Regions from separate parts of the Franconibacter daqui genome, predicted to be linked through region 1. Evidence: predicted binding sites of a transcription regulator. Region 1 holds the regulator's gene; the other holds the start of a gene.
The links. The regulator Fur, encoded in region 1, represses iron uptake genes when iron is present. The targets are predictions, from matches to a motif close to ATAATAATGAGAACNACTATCAA.
Positions count from the first base shown of each region.

Region 2: the regulator Fur is predicted to act here: its motif matches at 1,616-1,638, upstream of fepD (Fe(3+)-siderophore ABC transporter permease).

Region 1 is NZ_BMKJ01000001.1:466,711-470,100, reverse strand. Features, by position in the region: gene ybfF (esterase) at 1-112, shown strand, start outside; gene ybfE (LexA regulated protein) at 242-523, shown strand; gene fldA (flavodoxin FldA) at 679-1,209, shown strand; gene fur (ferric iron uptake transcriptional regulator) at 1,509-1,955, shown strand; gene IEX01_RS02220 (helix-turn-helix domain-containing protein) at 2,291-2,902, shown strand; gene IEX01_RS02215 (beta-N-acetylhexosaminidase) at 2,958-3,390, opposite strand, start outside.
Region 2 is NZ_BMKJ01000005.1:141,071-144,460, reverse strand. Features, by position in the region: gene fepB (Fe2+-enterobactin ABC transporter substrate-binding protein) at 1-282, shown strand, start outside; gene entS (enterobactin transporter EntS) at 308-1,552, opposite strand; gene fepD (Fe(3+)-siderophore ABC transporter permease) at 1,660-2,667, shown strand; gene fepG (iron-enterobactin ABC transporter permease) at 2,664-3,390, shown strand, end outside.

The DNA.
Region 1 (3,390 bases):
GCAGTTCCCTGCGGCGCGAGCGCATGTCATTGCCGGCGCCGGGCACTGGGTGCATGCCGAAAAGCCCGAAGCCGTATTGCGCGCCATTCGTCGCTTCCTGGAAACTGATTAAAAACAAGGCGACTGGCGCTAACATGCCGCTAACGCGTTGGCGCGCCTCGTTCCCTGATGTATGATGGCGCGCTGAATGACACCCGGGCATCCGCTCCGGCAGCCTGTTTCCCCTGTCAGTAGTCAAATCATGGCCAAAGAACAAACGGACCGTACGACATTAGATCTGTTCGCGGACGAGCGTCGCCCGGGTCGCCCGAAAACCAATCCGCTGTCGCGTGACGAACAGTTGCGCATCAACAAACGGAACCAGCTCAAGCGCGACAAAGTTCGCGGGCTTAAACGTGTAGAGTTAAAACTTAACGCGGAAGCGGTTGACGCCCTGACGCAGCTGGCGCAGGCGCGCAACATGAGTCGCAGCGAATTGATTGAAGAAATTTTGTTGGCGCAGCTCAAGGCGCTGAATAGCTAAGGCCTTAAAACCCTTTTTCTTGTATGGAAATGTGTCAGAGTGTGCACCCCACCGTGATAGCTGTTTCCGCCCTCTTCTCTGTTCTGCTATTATTGCCCTATCTGTGGGCATTTCGCCACTACCATATCATTAGGATTCAAGAGGTTATTTTTCTCATGGCAATCGTAGGCATTTTTTTCGGCAGCGACACCGGCAACACCGAAAATATCGCAAAAGTTATTCAGAAACAGCTCGGGAAAGACGTTGCTGAAGTGCACGATATTGCCAAGAGCAGCAAAGAAGATCTGGAAGGTTTCGATATCCTGCTGCTTGGCATCCCGACCTGGTACTACGGCGAAGCGCAGTGCGACTGGGATGATTTCTTCCCGACCCTTGAAGAGATTGACTTCAATGGCAAGCTGGTCGCGCTCTTCGGCTGCGGCGATCAGGAAGACTACGCGGAATACTTCTGCGACGCGCTCGGCACCATTCGCGACATTATTGAACCGCGCGGCGCCACTATTGTGGGTCACTGGCCGACGGAAGGTTATCACTTTGAAGCCTCTAAAGGTCTTGCCGATGACGATCACTTCGTTGGCCTTGCCATTGATGAAGATCGTCAGCCGGAACTGACCGCTGAACGCGTCGAAAAATGGGTTAAGCAAGTTTCTGAAGAGCTGCATCTGCAGGAAATCATTAACGCCTAATCGTGAAACGGCGATAAATGTATTTTTTATCGCCGTTTTAGCTTCATTGATAGATAAAAGCGATAAAAATGATTGCTACAAATTTTTAACTTTCATCCGCATATCTGTACAATACCCTTCTGGATTATCGGGTAACGAGACGGCAAGCGCCGCGCTCGCCACGTTTTGAAAAGCACTATTGCTGGACGCTTGCGGTTTTCATTTGGTCCTGTCAGTTCTATAATGAGTCGCATTCATCTTCAGCGCATCCGATCTTAAGCTCTCCGGAGCACACCGTTTAGCAACAGGACAGATTCCGCATGACTGACAATAACACCGCATTAAAGAAGGCTGGCCTGAAAGTCACGCTTCCTCGACTGAAAATCCTTGAAGTGTTGCAGGAGCCAGTAAACCATCATGTCAGTGCGGAAGACTTATACAAGCGCCTCATTGACATGGGCGAAGAGATTGGTCTCGCGACCGTTTACCGTGTGCTGAATCAGTTTGACGACGCGGGTATCGTTACGCGTCATAACTTTGAAGGCGGCAAATCCGTTTTCGAACTGACTCAACAGCATCATCATGACCACCTGATCTGCCTCGACTGCGGCAAAGTTATCGAGTTTAGCGACGACTCTATCGAAGCGCGTCAGCGTGAAATCGCTTCTCGCCATGGCATTCGTTTGACTAACCATAGCCTCTATCTCTATGGCCACTGTGCCGATGGCGACTGCCGCGAAAACGAGCACGCGCACGACACAAAGTAAGCGAAAATAGCGTTCCGTTTTTGCTTTTTGTTAATAAGCCGACATAGTATGTCGGCTTTTTTTACACCTTTATCAGGCAGGCGCGACGCTAATAATCCATTTTTTTGATGCTTGCTATTTTAATATACTGGTCAAGAACTTATTTTATCTTATCTTTTTCTTACTTTTTATTTTCAGAAAAAGTAAATTATTTTACCATTCAATCAGTTACCCCCCTCAAGCGCCCCATTCAGGCTTACAACGTCATTGGCCTGTCTTGCAGTAAAAAAATCAACTCTATTAGAATAGCCCCTCGTTATTTATTCCAATAATATACTTATACAAAGGTCGCCGTTATGGTAATACCTCAGAAACCCCTTGCCGAAATTTATCGCCTGTCCGATATCTTTAATGGTTATGGCAACTGGTATCGCGCAGAAAAAAATACGTCTATTCCAACGCGTGAAGGCTTTGTTTGCATTATTCGCGGCGGCCTTTTTTCCGTATTGCGTAAAAGTGACAGATTACTGATTGAAAAATGTAGCGCCCCGTCTATTCTGGGCGTTGCGCGTAATCTTAATAATAAAAATTATTTCAGAATTCAGGCCGATGCTGAGTGCCACTATCAGCTCATTCCTTTTGATAAATTTCTGAGTGAAATAGAGAATCATCAGTGCCAACCACAGTTATATAAGGTACTGGCCTGGAACATCGACTTACTCTGCCATCGCGAAGAATTATTGCTTGGGCATAATAGCTACCTCATGATTAAAGGTAATCTGGTCACGCTTGCCGCCATGGATGAATTTATGCGAAATAAGATTAACGTTGCCGATTATATCGTTAAGCGAACCAATCTTTCTCGCAGCATGGTGATGAAAACGTTGTCGCAGTTGCGGCATGATAATTATGTAGAAATAAGTAAAGGAAAATTAACCGCGCTGCGTACGCTGCCAGAAAGCCTGTAAGCTTTTGCTGAAAGATAAAAAAAGCCCGCCATCAGGCGGGCTTTTTTTTACGGGACTATTTAACGCTATCGACACGGCTGTAGCGTTGACCATCCGGGCTTACCGCGCGAATCAGTACTTCGCCCTCAACCTGTGGTCGCGCCTTATTGTCATAGCGTAGCCAGTTTTTACCGTTATCCGTAGAGTATTCTGCCGCCAGCCCCGGCAGGCTGGTGTTTATTTCCAGTATGCCTTTTTCCACTCTGGCGCCCGGCACCGGCAAACGATACTGGATGCCCGCTTTGTCCAGTTTCGCCAGCTCCCGGTGGCCTATAAGGCTTGCAAAGCGAGCCCAGTCTGAGGCGAGGGCTTTTTTATCCACCCACTGCGTTTCCTGGCCCTTATACTCGCGACCCGCCTGATAATCCTGCTCCCAGGCGGCGCGATGCCATGCGCGCTCAGCGACAACAATAAGCCTTGGGTAGATCATGTACTCCATCTGCTTATCG
Region 2 (3,390 bases), on a different contig from region 1:
GCGACGCCGCCGTTGCTGCCTGCGCTTAGCAGCATGGGCAAGCGCCATGACATCGTACAGTTGGGGGGTGAAAACCTGGCTGCGGGGCTGAACGGCGAATCGCTCTTTCTCTTCGCCAGCGATGAAAAAGACGCTCAGGCGCTTACCGGCAACGCCCTGCTCTCTCATCTGCCCGCGGTGCAAAACCAGCGCGTTTATGCGCTGGGGCCAGAGACCTTCCGCCTGGATTATTACAGCGCGAGCCTGATACTCGAACGGCTGGCGACGTTATTTAAAGCGTAAAAAAGGGGCCGCACGGCCCCTTCTCTTATGGCTTCACCAATTGCGGCGGCGGCTGCCGCAGGCGGCGAAGCTCGCTTAACAGCAGCGTAAGCGCAACGCCTGCAACCGCCAGCGCCATTCCACTGACGCTCGCCGAGCTGACCGGCGAGAGCGCAACGCCCATGCCGCCCAGCAGCGCCGCGCCAATCGCATCGCCCGTTACGTTCTGCGCGGTCCACAGCCCATTAATACGCCCGAGCATGTGGTCCGGCGTCTGCGTCTGAATCAGCGTGTACTGAACCAGCGAGCTGATGCCGCTCAGGTAGCCGAACAGCGCGAGGCAGACAACCCCTAAGCCCCAGAACGGCATCAGGCTGAAAATGCCTACCGCGACGAACGCCAGCACGGAAGTGAAGAGCATAACGCGCCCCGGCTGCGTGGAGTGCGCCAGCCGACCGCTGGTGAGAGCGCCTGCCGCCGCCCCCAGCGGTACGGCGGCGTAAAGCGCGCCGATTTCGCCGCTCGCCATCTGCCAGTGGTTAGCCAGCGCCGGATAAAGCACGCGCACCGCGCTCGCCATCGTGAGCAGGGCGCCGATAAGCGCCACGCCGCCCACCACCGGGCTTGCCAGCAGAAAGCGAAACGCGCTCGCCAGCGCCTTTAGCGGATGCTCGCGCTGCATCTGCGGCGCAGGCAGTTTTGGTAGCGTAAGCAGCGGCAGCAGCGTGATGAAGGTGCCGAGCGCCGCCAGCGCGTAATTCCATGTTACGCCGCCAGAGGCCAGCAGCAGGCCGCCGATAAGCGGCGAAATAACCGACCCCAGACGCACCGTCAGCATGGTAATCGCCCCCGCCTGCATCAAATTTTCTCGCCCGACAATTGCGGGCGTGGCGGCCAGCAGCGCCGTGACGCCAATCGCGCCGAAAAAGCCGTCCCACAGGCCAAGCAGGTAAATGACGACAAGCGAAGGCTCAGGCAGCATGGCGTTAATCCACAGCCCGATAAACCCCACGCCGCAGGTGGAGCGCGCCAGCAGAATCAGTTTTTTGCGCTCATGGCGGTCCGCCAGCACGCCGCCGGTCATCAGGCCGATAAACATCGCCCCGCCGGTGAGCGTGACCGAAAGCCCCACCTGAAAAGGGGAGCCGGTGAGCGTCTGGATCTGCACCGGCACCGCCACGCCGAGCAGCCCCAGCGCGAGGATGGAAATAAAACGCGCCAGGAAGACAGCGCGGTAAGCCGGATGGGTTTTCAATAAACTCAGGTTGAGCAACAGCGAATGTCGGTTCATTACAGGGCCTTGAGAGCGAATTTTCCTTACCGATTAACGGGACGCCCATGCTAACATAGCCCGATAAGAGTGATAATAACTATCATTATCGTTATGGGATGTGCGTTATGTCGGCCTCACGGTTTTCAGCACGGGCTTTCTCCCTGCTGGGCCTTTTTCTTTTTTTGCTGCTTATCGCGGCGTTAAGTTTGTTGGTGGGCGCTAAGTCCATACCGTTGTCGGTGGTGCTGGACGCCCTGAGCGGTCAGTGCCGGAGCGCGGACTGCACCATTGTGCTTGATGCGCGGCTGCCGCGAACGCTGGCGGGCCTGCTCGCGGGCGGCGCGCTGGGCGTGGCGGGCGCGCTGATGCAAACCCTCACTCGCAACCCGCTGGCGGACCCGGGCCTGCTTGGCGTCAACGCCGGAGCGAGTTTCGCTATCGTCATCGGCGCCGCCCTGTGGGGCGCCTCCTCTTCGCTTTCCCTGCTGGGTTTTGCCTTCGCCGGCGCGCTGTGCGCCTCGCTTATCGTCGCCTTTACCGGCAGCGCAGGCGGCGGTCAGCTCAGCCCGGTGCGTCTGACGCTGGCTGGCGTCGCGCTTACCGCCGTGCTGGAAGGCTTTACCAGCGGCGTCTCGCTGCTCAACCCGGTGGTTTACGACAGGCTGCGCTTCTGGCAGGCGGGTTCGCTCGACATTCGCACGCTTTCTACCCTCAAAATCATCGTTCTGCCGGTGCTGTCGGGCATGGCGCTGGCGCTGGGATTAAGCCGCGCGCTAAACAGCCTGAGCATGGGCAGCGATACGGCGACCGCGCTCGGCAGCCGGGTGGTGCGCACACAGCTGCTTGGCCTGCTGGTGATAACGGTGCTGTGCGCCAGCGCGACGGCGGCCGTCGGTCCCATCGCCTTTATCGGTTTGATGATGCCGCACATGGCGCGCTGGCTGGTGGGGCCGGATCACCGCTGGTCATTGCCGGTTACGCTGCTCGCCACCCCCGCCCTGCTGCTGCTGGCCGATATGATTGGCCGGCTGATCGTGCCGGGTGAAATGCGCGTTTCGGTGGTGAGCGCGTTTATCGGCGCGCCGGTGCTGATTTATCTGGTGCGCCGCCGTCGCGGCGGGGTGTCGTTATGAAGGCTTCTCCTCGCTTATGGCTGGTCAGCGGCCTGTTTTTGCTGCTCAGCGCCGCGTTTGCCGTATGGGCGCTGGGCCAGGGCGCCGTTTCGCTGAGCATCGCTCAGGTCGCGGATGCGCTACGGGGCGATGCCCCACGTAACGTATCCCTCATTGTCATGGAGTGGCGTTTGCCCCGAGTGACGATGGCGCTGCTGCTCGGCGCGGCGCTTGGCGTCAGCGGCGCGATTTTTCAGTCTTTAATGCGTAACCCCTTAGGCAGCCCGGATGTGATGGGTTTTAATACCGGCGCCTGGAGCGGCGTGCTGGTGGCGATGGTGCTGTTTGGTCAACATCAGACGGCCATCGCCGCGGCGGCGATGGCGGGCGGCATCCTTACCTCGCTTGCCGTCTGGGCGCTTGCCTGGCGAAACGGCATCGACACCTTCCGGCTGATTATCATCGGCATCGGCCTGCGCGCCATGCTGGTGGCGTTCAATACCTGGCTTTTATTGCAGGCCTCGCTTGAGACGGCGTTGTCCGCAGGCCTGTGGAACGCCGGGTCGCTTAACGGCATCACATGGAGCAAAACGTTCCCCGCCGCGCCGCTGATGCTGCTGGGTCTGCTGGCGAGCGCGCTGCTGGTGCGCCGGATGCGGCTTTTAGAGATGGGCGACGACAGCGCCTGCGCGCTCGGCGTGCCGGTTGAGCGCTCGCGCCTGCTGCTGATGCTGGTCGCCGTCG